DNA from 3 places in the Methylobacterium aquaticum genome. Region 1 is predicted to be linked to each of the others. Evidence: riboswitches for the same ligand, from Rfam matches in the RefSeq annotation. Region 1 holds a riboswitch; each other region holds the start of a gene.
What was found. Region 1 has a riboswitch for cobalamin ahead of F1D61_RS13300 (TonB-dependent siderophore receptor). Riboswitches for the same ligand answer to the same signal wherever they lie in the genome.
Positions count from the first base shown of each region.

Region 2: linked by a shared signal. The riboswitch ahead of F1D61_RS10290 (CbtB domain-containing protein) and the one ahead of F1D61_RS13300 (TonB-dependent siderophore receptor) in region 1 are both predicted to bind cobalamin.
Region 3: linked by a shared signal. The riboswitch ahead of F1D61_RS16605 (TonB-dependent receptor plug domain-containing protein) and the one ahead of F1D61_RS13300 (TonB-dependent siderophore receptor) in region 1 are both predicted to bind cobalamin.

Region 1 is NZ_CP043627.1:2,911,806-2,917,128, forward strand. It holds gene F1D61_RS13300 (TonB-dependent siderophore receptor) at 1-1,781, opposite strand, end outside; cobalamin riboswitch at 1,889-2,085, opposite strand; gene F1D61_RS13305 (hypothetical protein) at 2,470-2,772, shown strand; gene F1D61_RS13310 (hypothetical protein) at 2,798-3,163, opposite strand; gene F1D61_RS13315 (hypothetical protein) at 3,160-4,350, opposite strand; gene F1D61_RS13320 (hypothetical protein) at 4,473-4,895, opposite strand.
Region 2 is NZ_CP043627.1:2,295,113-2,300,435, forward strand. It holds gene cobW (cobalamin biosynthesis protein CobW) at 1-331, opposite strand, end outside; gene F1D61_RS10280 (DUF1636 family protein) at 328-705, opposite strand; gene F1D61_RS10285 (CbtA family protein) at 702-1,448, opposite strand; gene F1D61_RS10290 (CbtB domain-containing protein) at 1,536-1,712, opposite strand; cobalamin riboswitch at 1,744-1,941, opposite strand; gene cobU (bifunctional adenosylcobinamide kinase/adenosylcobinamide-phosphate guanylyltransferase) at 2,025-2,573, shown strand; gene cobO (cob(I)yrinic acid a,c-diamide adenosyltransferase) at 2,570-3,175, shown strand; gene F1D61_RS10305 (prephenate dehydrogenase) at 3,360-4,133, shown strand; gene tatC (twin-arginine translocase subunit TatC) at 4,344-5,144, opposite strand; gene tatB (Sec-independent protein translocase protein TatB) at 5,141-5,323, opposite strand, start outside.
Region 3 is NZ_CP043627.1:3,658,639-3,663,961, reverse strand. It holds gene F1D61_RS16605 (TonB-dependent receptor plug domain-containing protein) at 1-1,775, opposite strand, end outside; cobalamin riboswitch at 1,899-2,094, opposite strand; partial or broken gene F1D61_RS16600 (HoxN/HupN/NixA family nickel/cobalt transporter) at 2,226-2,627, opposite strand; gene F1D61_RS16590 (Hint domain-containing protein) at 2,640-3,473, shown strand; partial or broken gene F1D61_RS16585 (DUF4113 domain-containing protein) at 3,561-4,229, shown strand; gene F1D61_RS16580 (DUF892 family protein) at 4,226-4,735, opposite strand; gene wrbA (NAD(P)H:quinone oxidoreductase) at 4,849-5,323, opposite strand, start outside.

The sequences.
Region 1 (5,323 bases):
GCCGCGTCGATGAAGGCGTAGCCGCCGATCACCCGGAACTCGGGCGTCACCTGCCCGACGAAGCTCAGGTCGAAGCCCTGGCTGCGCACGGCCCCCGCGGCGATCTGGAAGAAGAAGTCCTTGGGATCGGTGGTGAGGACGTTCTCCTTCTCAATGTGGAAGGCCGCGGCCGTCACGCTCAGGCCCGTGAAGAGGTCGAGCTTGGCCCCGACCTCGTAACCGAAGCCCGTCTCCGGGGCGAAGGGGCGTGTCGCACTGTCGAAGCCGGTGTTCGGACGGAAGGAGGCCGCCACGTTGCCGTAGAGCGAGAGGAAGGACAGCGGCTGATAGACGAGCCCGGCACGTGGCGAGAAGCCAGTGCGGTCCTGCTCGGTGCGTTCCCCACCGACCTTGTCGCGGAAGGTCTGGTTGTAGAAATCGGTGCGGTTGCCGAGCAGGAGCTTCCACTCCGGGCTCAGGGCGATCTGGTCCTGCGCGTAGACGGCGGTGTTGCCGACGTTCTCGCTGGCGCTGTAGCGGCGCGTGAAGGGCGGCTTGGGCTGGCCGTACACCGGGTTGAACAGGTCGAGCGCGAACGGGTCGATGCGCGGCGTTGAGCGCAGCAGGTTCTCGGTGCTGTTGTAGCGCTCGTGCTCCAGGCCGAGCAGCAGGGTGTGGGCGAACGGCCCGGTGTCGAAGCGCCCGACGAGTTCGGCTTGGCCGATGGCCACACCCCAGGTGAAGTCGTGGCGGCGGAACTCGCGGAGCAGGGTTCGCCCATCATCGAGCAGCCCGGTAGCGCCCGTCTGGAGACCAGTCAGGCTGCCGGTGTTGAAGTGGCCCGCGACCCGCAGGTTCCAGTCGGGGCTGAAGGCGTGCTCCAGCCGCACCTGCACGATCCCGCTCTCCGACACCGAGTTGTCACCCGGTTCGCCGAAGAACCGCGAGCGCGGGACGAGGCCGAGGCGGTCGTTCACCGCGACGGTGCCGCGGTCGAAGGTCTGGCGGTTACGCAGGTACTGCGTCTCGACGGTGAGCTTGGTGTCGGGGCTGATCTGCCAACTCACCACGGGCGCCGCCAGCACGCGGTCACCGTCGACGTAATCGCGAAAGCTGTCCTGGCGGGCGAGCGCGCCGTTGAAGCGGTAGAGGACAGTGCCGTCCTCGTTCAGGGGTCCGCCCGCATCGACGGTGGTGCGCGCCGTGCCGAAGCTGCCGAACAGGGTGCCCATCTCGACGAAGGGCAACGCCACGGGCTGCTTGGTAAGGATATTGACGGTGCCGCCCGGGTCGCTGCGCCCGTAGAGCGCCCCGCTCGGACCCTTCAGCACCTCGATCGACTGGACGTTCTGGGTATCGGGCGCGCCGTTGTAGCCGCGGGCGATGTTGAAGCCGTTCTGGAAGATGTCCTGGGTGGCGAAGCCCCGCACGGAGTAGAGGGCAAGGTTCTGGGCGCCGAAGTCGTTCTGCTTGCCGACCCCCGGGACGTAGTCGAGAGCGCGCTCCACGCGGGTAGCGGCGGTGTCGCGCAGCACCTCCCGGGGCACGACGTCGACCTGCTGGGGCAGGTCGCGCCGCGGCGTGATGGTCTTCGTGCCGCTGTAGAGTTCCTCGACGCGATAGCTGGGCGTCGCCGTGAAGGTGCCTTCGACCGAGATCGGGTCGAGCGGGATGGTGGCGTCAGCCGCCGCGGCGGGACTTGCGGGCTGGGCGTAGCTCGGGATGACGGTGATCACGGGCGTGATCGCGCAGGCGGCGACAGCGCAGCGCCGCAGCGACGAATGGAGACGGGGCGGGTTCACGGAGCCTCGGTGGACGGCAGTGGCACGTCACCGCGAACGAGGTCTCAGGCGGAGGCAGGCGCATCCGCTTCGACACCCATCAGGAAATCCCGCCCGACGTGTTTCGCGTGTGACCACGGCTGACGGCAGGTCTCCTGGCTCGCGGGTCAGCGCCTGCCACCGTCTTCCCGGGTGAGGCACCCAGTGACTTCGGTGGTGGAAGGCTCGCCGCTCACAGTTGCGGGTACAGCCGCGGCATCGGGCTCTCCGCCCTCACCGTGTTCCCTTTTGATCCTCCGGGGAGGAACCGTCCTGTCCAGGGAAGCCGATCAACCGGCGCGTCGTCAATGTCGCGATTCGCTTTACAGGGCATGTGTGTTCGGAGGGTGACAGCAACTACTCCCACTCAAACGCAGGTGATCAAGGTCGGCGCCCTCTTCGTGATCTTCCTGAAAAGATCAGCGTCACCCTGGACGGCGAAGTCGAACGCGATCGTTCCAGTCTCCATGTAGACCCTGTATCGCCAGTCGTTGTCGATGAAATGCACACACCACTCGCGCGTCCGATCAAGGAGTATCTGGTCGCTTGGGCCCGTAAACGTGAAACTACCGATGGCGGTATCGGCAACAGAGTTCATGCTGAAATTTGGCTTCATGATCAACCTAAATAACTTGACAGATATATTTATCCCACTTGCTCAATCCCGGCTATGCTCTACGGACACCAAATCATCGCGACCGCCAACGCCGTGATCGCCCTCGGCCTGACCCACTCGCATCAGTCGTTCTCTCTGAACTTCTGCGCGAGGGATCGCAGCTACCTTCGCGACTTCAAACGGCGCGGCGGTGCGACGGCGCGTGTCTCACCCCAAACGATGCTGGCTGTCAGATCACGGTTGGCCGAGGCGGCTTCCCTTCGCCCAGATCTCGCCTCCGAGATCGAGAAGATCGACGTGGCGATCGTCAGGGATATGCGTGTGGCCAATCTCCTGGGTCGTCGCTCGTACCGTTGATCCGACTTGCGGCTTGGTCGAAAACTTAGGTGTCCTTCGGCTCCTTCTTGAAAGTCACGATCCTCAGTGGCGGGCGTGATCTTTGAGCAGCCTCGGCGGCGTCCTCGAATTCGGCAAGCCGCTTTTCTAGGTGGGAGGCGTATGCACGTTCGTGCTCCAGATCAGTGACAAGAGAGGCGATCGTCGCCTCCGCTTCAAGGACCTCGACGCGTAGCGCTTCCAGTTCTATCTGTGTGCTGGCGCGTGCTCGAAGAACATCCACCAGACCCCGAAGAACTTCGAGGTTGTGCCGCATGACCGTCGTATGGTCTTCTGGACGCTGAAGCCTTGTTCGAACAACTTCCGCTCTCTCAAAGACCTTCAAGCCGAACGGCGGCCATGCCTTCATCATGCAAACTCGGCTGCCGATGCCGCCACTCCAAATTCCCGAACAAGGCTGTCGAGTTCTTCCTCGATCTCTGCGAGACTGAGTGGCTCCGGGGTGTCAAATTCATTGACGTCCGCGATATTCCAATCGTAGATGTCAAGCAGCTTGGCTGCCGCATTTACGCCAGCGATGCCGTTCGCGGGGCGGTCGTAGATTGCGATACCGTGGGCCGCGAGTTTGCTACGAGCAGCCGCAGCAAGATCTCGGGGAACTCGCCCATTGCCGCGTTGATGGAGCATGTGAAGGACCCAGCATCGAGAGGTTCGTCTCAGTTCGGCAATCAGACCGCGGCTGCGGCCAGTTTTGACCTCAACATACAGATTGCGCCCTACCAGCACGTCAGGGATTTTAGTCGAGAGGCAGTTATCGTAGCGGCGCCCGGCGTCGAGTAGCGCAGCCCCCGTGTTCAACACCACCAGGGACGGGTCGGCAAGTTCGAGTAGAAATGGCAATTGGTCAAACCGTTTCGCCCACCGCCGCACTAATGCTTCGACGATCTTCTGCTCGGGGAAGGACGAAACTGACTGCCAGATCGCCTCGTTGGTGGCGGCTGAGCAGTGGGCGCGAATGTAAGCAAAGGCGTCGCTGAGGTCGCGAGCCTCCTCGACCGTCTCGATCTTCATCACGAAGCGGGGATGCAGGAGGACGGGGTCGATGACCATCACGATCGCGATCTGCATCGGCGAGATGGTGCCCGGCAACTGCCGTAGAACGCGAACTCGGGCGCGGTCGGCGGGAATGCGAGACGCGAAGAGTTGGTAAAGCTCTCGATACAGAGCGGGGTTGGGTAGCGGACCGGGGCCGAGGCGCTTGAGAGTGCCGAGGAAGGCGTTCGGGACGACCTTGAAGATGGCCTCGACGATCTCGCGAGGCTTGAAGACCGCAAGGGCCCTGCCGATCACCGCCTGATCGGAGTCGGCGTTCCTGATGGCGGACGATACCTCGGCACTGCCAAGGCGGTTTGCGAGTGCCGCGGCACCCCCGGTCGCAATCTCCGCATACGCCAGGAACCTCGTCTGGCGGGCCAGATCGGATCCGTGAAGAGCCAGCCCAAGGTGTCCAGGATACACCGCGTCAAGTTCCACGGCGATTTGAAGGTAGGTCTCGCCAAAGGGGCGAGGCCCAAACTTACGTGCGCCTGTCGGGTTCAAGCGTAGCTCCGTGGATGTTCCGCTTGAACCAGCGTGATACAATTCCAAATTTCCGCAACGATTTCCGAGCGCGTAGAAACTACATAGCACCCGCTCGGTCTGGGTCCCGCGACGGCATGAAGCTATCGGGCGATAGGCTTCGACAAGCTCCAGTCGATAGCCAGCTTGCGGGCCTTAACCCCTCTGGCCGTCCCTCGCGCTTGCGCCAGGACTCGGTCAAGATCGGGCTCGCGCGCTGCCACTTCTTCGAACCGGATAAGGCGGGATAGGACCCGGGCCATGCTCTTCATCTTCGCTCTCGGCGGTGGATCCTCAAGGATGCATCTGACCGCCACGTAGGCCGACAGGACGCGCTGAGCGCGATGAATGCCCGCCGCAGCAAGGGCGACGATCACCTGCTGAAGCTCGACGGATAGCTCGGTGGTCGCTCTCAGCAGCGGGGTGACCTGATCTTGCTCCACGTCAACGAGGACGACTCCGGCGAGGTCGTATTCGCCGGTGAGAAGAAGCTCGGTGGCGGTGTCGGCCAGGGTGGCTACCATCATGCTCGACGATCTCGCGGCTACCGCGACAAGCGGGGTGATGCGATGCTTGAACGGGTCGTCGACCTTCTGGACGAGATTTACCGAGCAAAGGCGGCGTAACACCGGCGCCCAAACGATCGCCCGGTACAGTAGGCCGATCGATCATGGGACCAACCAACCGGAACCCTCCGGTTGGTTGGTCCTTCTTGGTGCGGCATGCACAAGTCTTCGCCTACAATAGCCTGCCGCCCCAAAATTCCTTCAATTGGTCCGGTTGGTACAGTTGGTTGAAGAGCTTTTTCGTGTCCGTCATTGAACGTTCAAGGAGACGTTTCGGGGCGGTTAGCCAGAAGTAGTGGCCGACTGTTTATGCCGAGGCACCGCACATCATCATTAAGGCCGCGTCGGCGACCTGTGTATCCCGTGATGAGCGTTCTTCCCGTCACCAA
Region 2 (5,323 bases), 620 kb from region 1:
GCTTCGGGAGGGCGAGGCCGGAGGTCTCGATCAGGATGTGCTCCGGCGGCTCCGGCCGGTCGAGGAGCTTGTTCAGCGCCGGCACGAAATCGTCGGCGACGGTGCAGCAGATGCAGCCGTTCGGCAGTTCTACCACCGCGTCGGCGTCGCAGCCCGGGATGCCGCATTCGGCGAGCAGCGACCCGTCGAAGCCGACATCGCCGAACTCGTTGACGATGATGGCGAGGCGCCGACCGTCGTTGTGCTCGATGGCGTGGCGCACCAGCGTGGTCTTGCCGGCGCCGAGGAAGCCGGTGACGATGGTGCAGGGAATCTTGTTCAGGATGGTCATGCGGTCACCGGCGCGGGAGGGATGCGGGCGACGACCCCCTTGCGGAATTCCTGCGGACGCTCGCGCCAGGGCACGATGCCGTCCGGGGTCCCGGCATAGAGGCCGACGCCGTCGAGGATGATGTCGGCGGAGATCGCCGGATCGAGGTCGCCGTAGACGTAGGTCCAACGGCCGGGGCTCGCGACCGCGACCGTGCAGGGCCGCTTGCAGACCGAGAGGCATTCCACCGGCTCGATCCGGATCGGCGCTCCCGGCCGGGCCGCGAGGGCCTGGGCGAGCGCGTCGTGCAGGCGGGCGCCCGCGCGGGGACCCTCCGCCGGATCGGCGGCGTCGCGGCAGGTGGTGCAGACGTAGAGGGTCACGGGATCGGTCACGCGGTCACCCCGCTGCGGCGCACCGCGTCGTTCGCCCCGCTCACCGCCTCCCAGGCCCAGCCGAAGGCGAGGCCGAGCACCGCCCAGAAGGCGAAGCCGATGGCGAGCGACCGGGCGGCGAACTGCGCCGCGAAGACCGGCGGCATCGCGGAGATTTCCTCCGGCCCGTGCGGAGCGCCCCAGACATGCGGCGCGACGATGAGGGCGAGGCCGAGGCCGATCGCGACCGGCCCGCGGCGGATCGCCACCAGGTAGAGGCCGATCGCCGTGGCGAGCGCCGTCGCCACCCACCAGAGCTGGCGCGATTCGAGCCCCGCCGCGGCGATGCCGGGCAGTTCCGGCGGCAATCCGATGGCCGGCGCGAGGCTGGCGGCGAGGAAGCCGCCGATGCCGAAGCGCAACGCCTCCGACGGCGTCACCGTGCGGCCGGTCGCGACCAGCACGGCCCCGAGGAGCAGCGCGTACCCGACGCCGCTCACCAGGGTGGCGAGCGCCGTGAAGGCGAGGCGCGGCAGGCCGGGGGCCGGCTGCCATTGCGGCTCGCCACCGTGGTCGTGGCCCGCATGGGCCAGGACGATCAGCGGGTTGGCCAGGGCGTGCCGGGCGGGGGCGACGGTCTCGGCGGTCTCGTACTTCTCCGCCGCAAGGATCAGCGGCGAGGTGAGGGCGAATTGCAGCGCGGAGGCCACGCATGCGGCCAGGAAGCCGGCGACCAGGGCCGCGGCGAGAAGACTTTTCGTCATGGGAGGGATCACCTGCACGACCAAAGGGCCGCGGGCCCGCGCCCGGTCAGGGCGCAGGCCGCACGGCCCGGATGGGTTCGGCCCTGGTCAGTGGCAGGGGAAGTTGGCGGAGTGGCGCCAGTCGTGCGCGGCGTTGTGCAGGGCGACCACCGGCGCGAAGCCGGAGACGAACAGCAGGCCGATGCCGAGGGTGGCCGCCAGGACGACGGCGCTCAGGCGCTCGCCGACGAGGGCGGGAGAAAGGGACCGGGTGATCGCGACCATGACGAGCTCCTGCCGCCCCACCGGCGGCGTCGAGAGAGAAGGGGGGACGGCAGGTCTCCTGGCTCGCGGCCTCGTGCCGGCCCACCGCCTTCCCGGATCGCTCCAGTGGCCGATGGCGGACCGTGTTCGACCGCTCACAGTTGCGGGGGCAGCCGCGGCGCGCCGGACATCCGGTTTCCGCGTTCCCTTTTCACCTCGTCGCCGAGGCACCGTCGTGGCGACCCTAGCGGGTCGGGAACGGGCTTGCAATCGATGCCGGCTGCCGCGACACCTCCGGGCCCAGCTTTTCGCATCAGGCTTTCGACCGAGGAGATGCCCGTGCCGGACCGGATTCGCGCTGCCCCGCGCCTGACCCTGGTGCTGGGCGGCGCCCGCTCCGGCAAGAGCCGCTACGCCGAAGGGCTGATCGAGGCGCAGCCGAGCCCCTGGCGCTACGTCGCGACGGCGCAAGCCTGGGACGACGAGATGGCGGCTCGCATCGCCGAGCACCGCGCCCGCCGCCCGGCGCCCTGGGAGACGGTGGACGCGCCGCGCGACCTGGCCTCGGCGATACGGGAGGCCCCGGCCGGACGGCCGGTGCTGGTCGATTGCCTGACCCTGTGGCTGACCAACGCGATGCTGGACGAGGCGGCCGACCTCGCGGCGGAGGTCGATTCCCTGATCGCCGCGTGCAAGGCGGTGCCCGGGCCGATCGTGCTGGTCTCGAACGAGGTGGGGTTCGGCATCGTGCCGGAGAATGCGCTTGCGCGCCGGTTTCGCGACGAGGCGGGCCGCCTCCACCAACGCCTCGCCACCATCGCCGACCGGGTGGTGCTGGTTGTGGCGGGCCTGCCGATGACCATCAAGGGAGACAGCGAATGACCGACGACGAGGCGGCGCGCCACCGCGCCAAGATGGAGAAGCGCAAGGCGGTGCAGGATGCCGAGGTGGCGGGAAAGACGATCGAGAAGGGCCTGCTCATCGTCCATACCGGCCCCGGCAAGGGCAAGTCGACCGCGGCCTTCGGGCTGATGCTGCGGGCGCTCGGCCGCGGCTGGCGGGTCGGGGTGGTGCAGTACATCAAGGGCGCCTGGGAGACCGGCGAGCGCTTCGCCCTGGAGCGCTTCGGCGATCAGGTCGCCTGGCACACGATGGGGGAGGGCTTCACCTGGGAGACCCAGGACCGCGACCGCGACGTGGCGGCGGCCCGCGCGGCGTGGGCGCAGACCGAGGCGCTGATGGCCGATCCGACCATCCGGCTCCTGATCCTCGACGAATTGAACATCGCGCTGCGCTACGACTACCTGCCGTTGGCGGAGGTCGTCGAGACCTTGAGCCGGCGCCGGCCGGACCTGCACGTCGTAGTGACCGGCCGCAACGCCAAGCCGGAGCTGATCGCCGCCGCCGACCTCGTGACGGAGATGGGCCAGGTCAAGCACCACTTCGCCGCCGGGGTGAAGGCGCAGGAGGGGATCGAGTTCTGATTGACGTGGCCGGCCGGCCCGGCGTAGAGGCTCGGCCATGACCAGCACCCGCCTCGCCGGACTCTATTACGCGCCGCTCCCGTAAGCGGCAGAGTGCTCGTCATCTCTCAACCGCTGCGACGTGTCGGCGGTTGAGGCTCCAGAACATCAGGACCCGCCGACCTCGCCCCATCCGAGGTCTCCCATGCCGTCCTCCCCCGTCCCGCTTCCCGCCCTCGGCCTGATCGGCTTCGGCGCCTTCGGCCGCCTCGTCGCCGCCCATCTGGCGCCGCTGTTCTCGCTGCGCGTCCACGACCCGTTCGCGCCCGATTCCGCCTTCGCGGCGGCCGGCCTCGCGCGGTGCAGCCTCGCCGAGGCCGCCGCCTGCCCGGTGGTGATCCTGGCGACCCCGGTCTCGACCCTCGCCGCGGTCGTGCGCGACGTCGCCCCCCACCTGCAACCGGGCGCCCTCGTCCTCGATGTCGGCTCGGTGAAGGTGCGGCCGGCGCAGATCATGCGGGCCGGCCTGCCGCCGGGCATCGACATCGTCGCCACCCATCCGCTGTTCGGGCCGCAGAGCGCACGGGACGGGTTGCGCGGCCTCAAGATCGCGGTCTGCCCGGTCCGGGGCGACAAGGCGGGCCGGGTCGGCGCCTTCCTGCGCCGCGCGCTCGGGCTCACCGTGATCCTGACGACGCCCGAGGCGCATGACCGCGAGGCCGCCGCCGTGCAGGGGCTGACGCACCTGATCGCCAAGGTGCTGGTGGCGATGGAGCCGCTGCCGACCCGGATGACCACCCGCAGCTTCGACCTGGTGATACAGGCGGTCGGCATGGTCCGGCACGACGCGCCGGAGGTCTACCACGCCATCGAGCGCGAGAACCCCTACGCGGCGGAGGTGCGGCGACGGTTCTTCGACCTGGCGGCGGAGATGGATGGGGCGTTGGAAGACGTTGAAACGGCAAGAGCCCCGGCTTGAGATCGACCCAAGCCGTTGTTCCACCCGCCGGGTCATTCCGGGGCCGCGCAAGCGGAGCCCGGAATCCAGAACCGCTGGTGGTTCAGGACGAAGCGAAGACCGTTCCGTCCTTTCCTGCAACGCCTGAGTTTCTGGATTCCGGGCTCCGCTTGCGCGGCCCCGGAATGACGCGGCGGGTGTCCGAGACGTCGGGAGCGAAGTCGGTCGGACTTAGCTCTCCGCCTCCTCCGCCGCCCGGGCGCGCTCGCGGCGCTTCTCCATGGCGCGGACCGACACGATCGAGGCTTCGTAGAGGAGCAGCATCGGCACCGCCAGCGAGAGCTGGCTGATCACGTCCGGCGGGGTCAGCACCGCGGCGGCGACGAAGACCAGCACGATCGCGTAGCGGCGGCGCTCCTTCAGGAAGGTCGAATCGATCAGCCCGATCTGGCCCAGGAGGGTCAGGATCACCGGCAGCTGGAACGCGATCCCGAAGGCGAAGATCAGCGTCATGATGAGCGAGAGGTACTCGTCCACCTTCGGCAGGAGCTCGATCGTGGCCTCGCCGGGCTGGCCGATCTGCTGCAGGCTGACCGAGAACTTGATCAGCAGCGGCATCGCCAGGAAATAGACGACGAGGGCGCCGAGCAGGAAGAAGACCGGCGTGGCGACGAGATAGGGCAGGAACGCCCGGCGCTCGTTGCGGTACAGACCCGGCGCCACGAAGGCGTAGAGCTGGGTCGCGACGACCGGGAAGGACAGGAAGCCGGCGCCGAACACGCTCAGCTTGATGTTGGTGAAGACCTGCTCGAGGAAGTGGGTCGCGATCAGCCGCGCCTTGTCGGCCCCCACCACCGCCACGTAGGGGTGGACGAGGATGTTGTAGATGTGCTGCGCGAAGAAGAAGCAGACGAAGAACATCACCGCGAAGGCGAGCAGCGACTTGATCAGCCGCGAGCGCAGCTCGATCAGGTGCTCGATCAGGGGTGCGCGCGAGGCCTCGATCTCGGCTTCATCGGCCTCGGTCATCATGCAGTGTGGCCCGTGCTGGCGGTGTCGTGGGAGGTGGCGGATGATGACGCGCTACGGGCGGCATCGGCCTTGAGTTGGGCGGTCGCCGCCGCGAGGGCCGAGATGGACGGCTTCTCGGCCACGGGCTCGGGAAGTGGATAGGCCGGCGGCGCGGCGGGATCGAAGGCCGGAGGCTCCGG
Region 3 (5,323 bases), 750 kb from region 1:
CGGTTTCCGTCGACGAACGACCCGATCGCCACCAGGGTGCCGGTGAGCGTGAGCTGTGGCAACGGGTTCCAGATCGCGGTGGCACTGACCTTGTGACGGGGCCGGCGCAGCAATTCCTGGTGGGCGATTTCGTCCTTGGTGACGGTGTTGGTGTAGTCGACCCGGCCGCTCAAGGTGTCGGTCAGCTTGACCGAGACGAAGCTCTCCGCCCCGTAGGCCACTGCGCGGCCGACATTGACGTTGGTCCCGAAGGTCGGGAAGTACGCGGTCTGGATCAGGTTGCGGAAGTCGGTCTCGAAGTAGGTCGCTCCGACGAGCACCCGATCGCCGAGGGGCTGCTCGAAGCCGCCGTCGAAGCCGAAGCTCTCCTCGGGCCGCAAGGCCGGATTCCCGAAGAACCGGAAGCCCGGGTAGTCCTGGTAGAGCTGGCTGAGGGTCGGCGGCTTGAAGCCGGTGCCGACGCTGCCCTTCAGGCGTGTCTCCGTATAGGGCAGGATGTAGCTCGGTGCGATCCGGAACGTGGTCGCCCCGCCGAACTGGTCGTTCTCGTCGTGACGGATGTTGGCGACCAGGAAGGCGCGGTCGGTGATCGCCGATTGAAGCTCGGTGAAGCCGCCGGTGTTGCCGTTCGACTTGTCGATGCCGGTGGCCTGGAAACGCTCGTCCTCGCGCTGGGCACCGAAGAGCAGCAGGTGGCCGGGGGCGAGCTGGACATCGCCACGATAGTCGAAGCGGGTGCGTTCGCCGAGATAGGTCGAGGGCGTCGGTGGCGCGAGCGGGTCGAGTGGGCCGGCGAACAGGCGGTCGAACTTGGAGTAGTTGGCCCCGAAGACGTTGTGGAAGCCGGGCAGCGGCGTCCACTCGGCCTCGCCGCGCATCAGGAGCTGCTGCTGGTCGTTGAGGTTGCGGTAGGGCGTCGGCCGGTAGGGAAAGCCGCCATCGGCTTGGTCGAGATAGGCGCTGTCGGAGAAGCGCAGCACGTAGTTTAGGCGAAAGGTATCGGTGAGCTGCGCGCCGAGCTTGGTCGAAACCGTCTTGATGTCGGTGAAGGCGGTGCGCAGCGGCACGCCGACCGGCAGGAGCTCGAACGGTGTCACTGGCAGCGCGGCCTGGCGCAGGTGCTGCACGGAGAACGAATAATCGAAGATGCCCTCGGAGCCGGAGATGCGGCCGCCCTGGTTGGCGGTGCCGTAGGAGCCGCCCTCGACGAAGGCAGTGGCCCGGGCCGGACCCTCGCCGCGCTTCGTCACGAACGAGATGACGCCGCCGATGGCGTCGGCCCCGTAGAGGCCGCTCTGGGGGCCGCGCAGCACCTCCAGGCGGGAGAGATGCTCGGTTTGAAGCTGGCTGAAGTCGAAGGAGCGGTTCGGCGTCGAGGGGTCGTTGACGTCGATGCCGTCGATCAGGACCTTGACGTGGTTGGAGTTGGTACCGCGGATGAACACCGAGGTTTGGCCGCCCGCGCCGCCGGTTTGGACGACGTTGAGGCCCGGCACTTGCCGGAGAGCGTCCGGCGCGGTGCGAACTTGCTGGGCCTGGAGCAGGTCGGAGGTGAGTACGGTGACGCTCGACCCGGTCTGTGTGACCGGCGTGGGCACGCCGGTGGCCGACACCGAGATCTCGGCGAGCGGGATGACGGCCTCGCCGCCTTGTGACACGTCCGCGAATGGGGCGGCGACTTGCTGGGCGTGGGCTGCAGGCGCGGCAAGCAGGGCCGGACCGGCGCAGGAGAGCGCCAGCACGCTCAGGCGAGCGCGTTGAAGGGAATGGGGCACGGGAGATAAGCCTCGGGCAACGGCAGTGGCACGTCACCGCGAACGAGGCCTCGGGTCACCGCCTCCACGCAGGATTGGCGGACCCTCGACACCCGCCAGGACACCCCGCCCAGCGCGTTTCGCGTGTGACCACGACTGACGGCAGGTCTCCTGGCTCGCGGGTCGCTGCCCTCTCACCGTCTTCCCGGGCGAGGCTGCCCAGTGACATGGTGGCGGAAGGCTCGCCGCTTACAGTTGCGGGGGCAGCCGCGGCATCGGGCTCATCACCCTCACCGCGTTCCCTTTTGATCCCCGAGGGGAACCGTCCCGGCCAGCTAAGCGACGCGGAGGCGCCCGGTCAATTGCCTTGCTGCAACGCTTCGAAATATTCCTGAGGCCAGTACACGGCTGTTCCACGCTGAGAGCGCGACTCAGCAGCCGAGGGAGGAGCACCATCCCGCAACAGCGCACTCACCGAGCGGGTTCGAGCCGGTCGTACCCTTTGGCGCGGTAGATGATGACCGAGGCGATCCACGCCACGACGAAGATGCCGACCACGGCGAAGCCGGCCTCGCCCAGATTGTCGTTGAGCGTGCTCACCGCTTGCCACAGTCCGCCCGTGAGCCCGAGCTTGTCGCCGATCAGGCCGAGGGCCTCCAGGCCGCCGATGAACAGCGCGACCGTCGCCGAGGCCGCCGTGATGGTCAGGTTGTACCAGAGCTTGCGGATCGGGTTCGCGAGCGCCCAGCCGTAGGCGCCGGTCATCAGCACGCTGTCGGTCGTGTCGAGGAGCGTCATGCCCGCAGTGAACAGCGCCGGGAAGATCAGGATCCGGCTGGAGCGACGGGTCAGCAAGGTGCCACTGGCGCTCAAGGCGCGACAGGTATGCAGGGTGCCACCGGCACTACGGGCCCGACTGGAGCGATGGGTGCCGCAGGCTCAGCTGGTGCGACTGGTCAGATTGGAGCCACCGGCACTGCGGGCGCGACAGGTGCAACCGGCGCTCCGGGTGCGACTGGAGCCGCAGGTGCAACGGGTGCCCAGGGTGCGACCGGTTCCGAGGGAGGAACCGGCTCGACCAGCCCGGTCATCTGCTTCGCGTCCGGAACGATGATCCTGACGCCGGAGGGTGAGCGCCCGGTCGAGGCCCTGCGGCCCGGCGATGCCGGCGTCACCGCTTCGGGCGAGACGGTCGCCGTCGCGTGGGTCGGTCACCGCCACCTCGACCTGCGCCGTCATTCGCAGCCCGAGCGGGCCCAGCCGGTCCGGGTCGCCGCGCACGCCTTCGGCCCCGGCCTGCCGCACCGCGACCTCGTCGTCTCGCCCGGCCACGCGCTGTTCGTCGAGGACGTGCTGATCCCGGCCGGCAGCCTGATCAACGGCACCTCGGTGGCGCAGCTCGATTGGGCGGAGGTCGTCTATCACCACGTCGAGCTGCCAGTGCACGACGTCCTGGTCGCCGACGGGATGCCGGCGGAGAGCTACCTCGATTGCGGCTACCGCGGCACCTTCGCGAACCACGACGGCCCGGTCACCCTGCATCCGGACTTCGCTGCCGTGGCCATGAACCTGGAACTGGCCTGTGCGCCGGCCCTGCTGCATGGCCCGGTCGTCGAGCAAGTCCGGGCGCAGCTCACCGCTGAGGAGATCAAGGTGACGATGCAAGCTGCGGCGAAATCGAAGCGTTCGCTCCTCGCGCGCGTCTTGCGGCGGGCGTGAGCCCTGCCGGTCCCCGGCAGGCCTGAGACCGCGACGAACCCGGCCCGTGGCGCTCTGCACAGGAGCGCCGCGGGCCTTTATCGTTGAGCATCTTGCACGGTGGGCGAGCGCATCATCCACGAGCTGCGCGGCCGCGCCTGCCTGCCGCTCGCGATCGTGCCGGCCCGGCGCAAGGGCTGCGCGGTCACCCGCTCGTTCTCATCCCGGATCACCGAACCGACGGTGCTCGAGCAGGCGGTGGCGGCGCACGCCACGCGGCTCGGCGAGAAGCTGCGGCGCAACGGGCTCGCCGTCTCGGCCGTCACGGTCTTCTACCATACGAGCGAGCACGACCGGGGCGACCCGATGCGCGCCGTCTCGACGGTGGTGCATCTGCCCGAGGCGACGAACGACAGCCGCCACCTGATCCAGGCTGCGCTCCATGGTGTGGCGAAGACCTGGAAGGAGCAGGGCCCGGCACCCTGGCGCTACAGCAAGGCCGGGCTCTTTACGAAGGATCTCGTGCCGCTCGACGGGGCCCCTCGCCCGCTGTTCGGGGCCCTCGACCGGGAGAAGTCCGGGGCGCTGATGGCGACGATCGACGCCTGCAATAGCCGGTTCGGGCGGGGAGCCGTGGTGCCGGCGCGGGCGGGGCTGGTCGGGAAGCGCACCTGGTCGACAAAGTTCGAGTTGCGCTCGCCGCGCTACACCACCAGGCTCCCTGAGATCCCGGCGGTGAGCGCGATTGGTGGCGCGGCCGTCAGGCCGGTGCCTTAACTGTCGGCCTTCTGACCGCTGGTCTCGCGGGTGAGGTAGGTCTTCGTGACCGGTTCGATGAGGCGATCGATCGCTTCAGCCGCCTTCTTTTCCTCTTCGATCGAGGTCCGGAAGCCGGAGGCCTGTGCGCCCTGGCCAGCGGCCTCGGCGATCACGATGAGAGAGCGGTAGGCGGCGATCTGGTCGTACTGGTAGGCGTAGCCGGCGTAGAGGTTCTTCAGAGTTTCGTCGCCTGTCGCTGCATGAACTGCGGCGCCGACCGTGCCGACGATGCCAGCGACCGTCTCCTTGAGAGAGGAGCCGCTTTCGCCGATGGCTTTCAAAGCAGCGTCGAGACGATCAAGCTGACCCTTGGTTGTTGGTATATGAGCTTTCAGGACAGCTGCATATTCGGGATAATTTTCCAGGCCCGAAACCTGCCGTTCCATCTGCTCAAGGCCCTGCTTCTCGAGAGCGCGGATATTACGAAGGGCGGTCACGTAGATGCTGTTGATGTCTGAAGCCATGGCCTCGTCTCGTTTGTATGGTGATTCAGTCGCGCATCAACCGCGCGGGGGCGAGCTGGTTCGCCCGGAGTTCGTGCGACTTCCTGACCCCAGCGGAGTTTTCGAAGCAGCGCCTATGGCGACTTGGCCTTCGTGCGGCTCGGCATCTCATCGGCGATGACAAGAGCTCTAGTGATCGCAACGGTGTGCCGCCCCTGGTGGCGTGCAGCGTCGAGGTCTTCTTGCCGCGGCATCCCCTTCCGGCCGCCAACGATCGTCGAGGCCCCATAGGGTGAGCCTGCCTCCAGCATGGCCTCGTCGGTGTAGCCCGTCGGTAGGATCACCATGCCGAGATGCGCCATCGGAGCGTAGAGGGCCAGCGTCACTACCTCCGAGCCACCATGCGGCCAGGATGCAGCGGCGAACGCGCCGCCGACCTTTCCCGACAGAGTGCCACGCTTCCATTGTGGGCCGAGGCGGTCGAGAAAGTTCTTCAGCTCGGTAGCCGGCGCCCCGAAGTAGGACGGTGTACCGAACAGGATCGCGTCGGCCCATTCTGCATCCTCGTGCGTCGGCTCCGGGTAGAGGGCGTTCTGGCGGTCAGCCTCC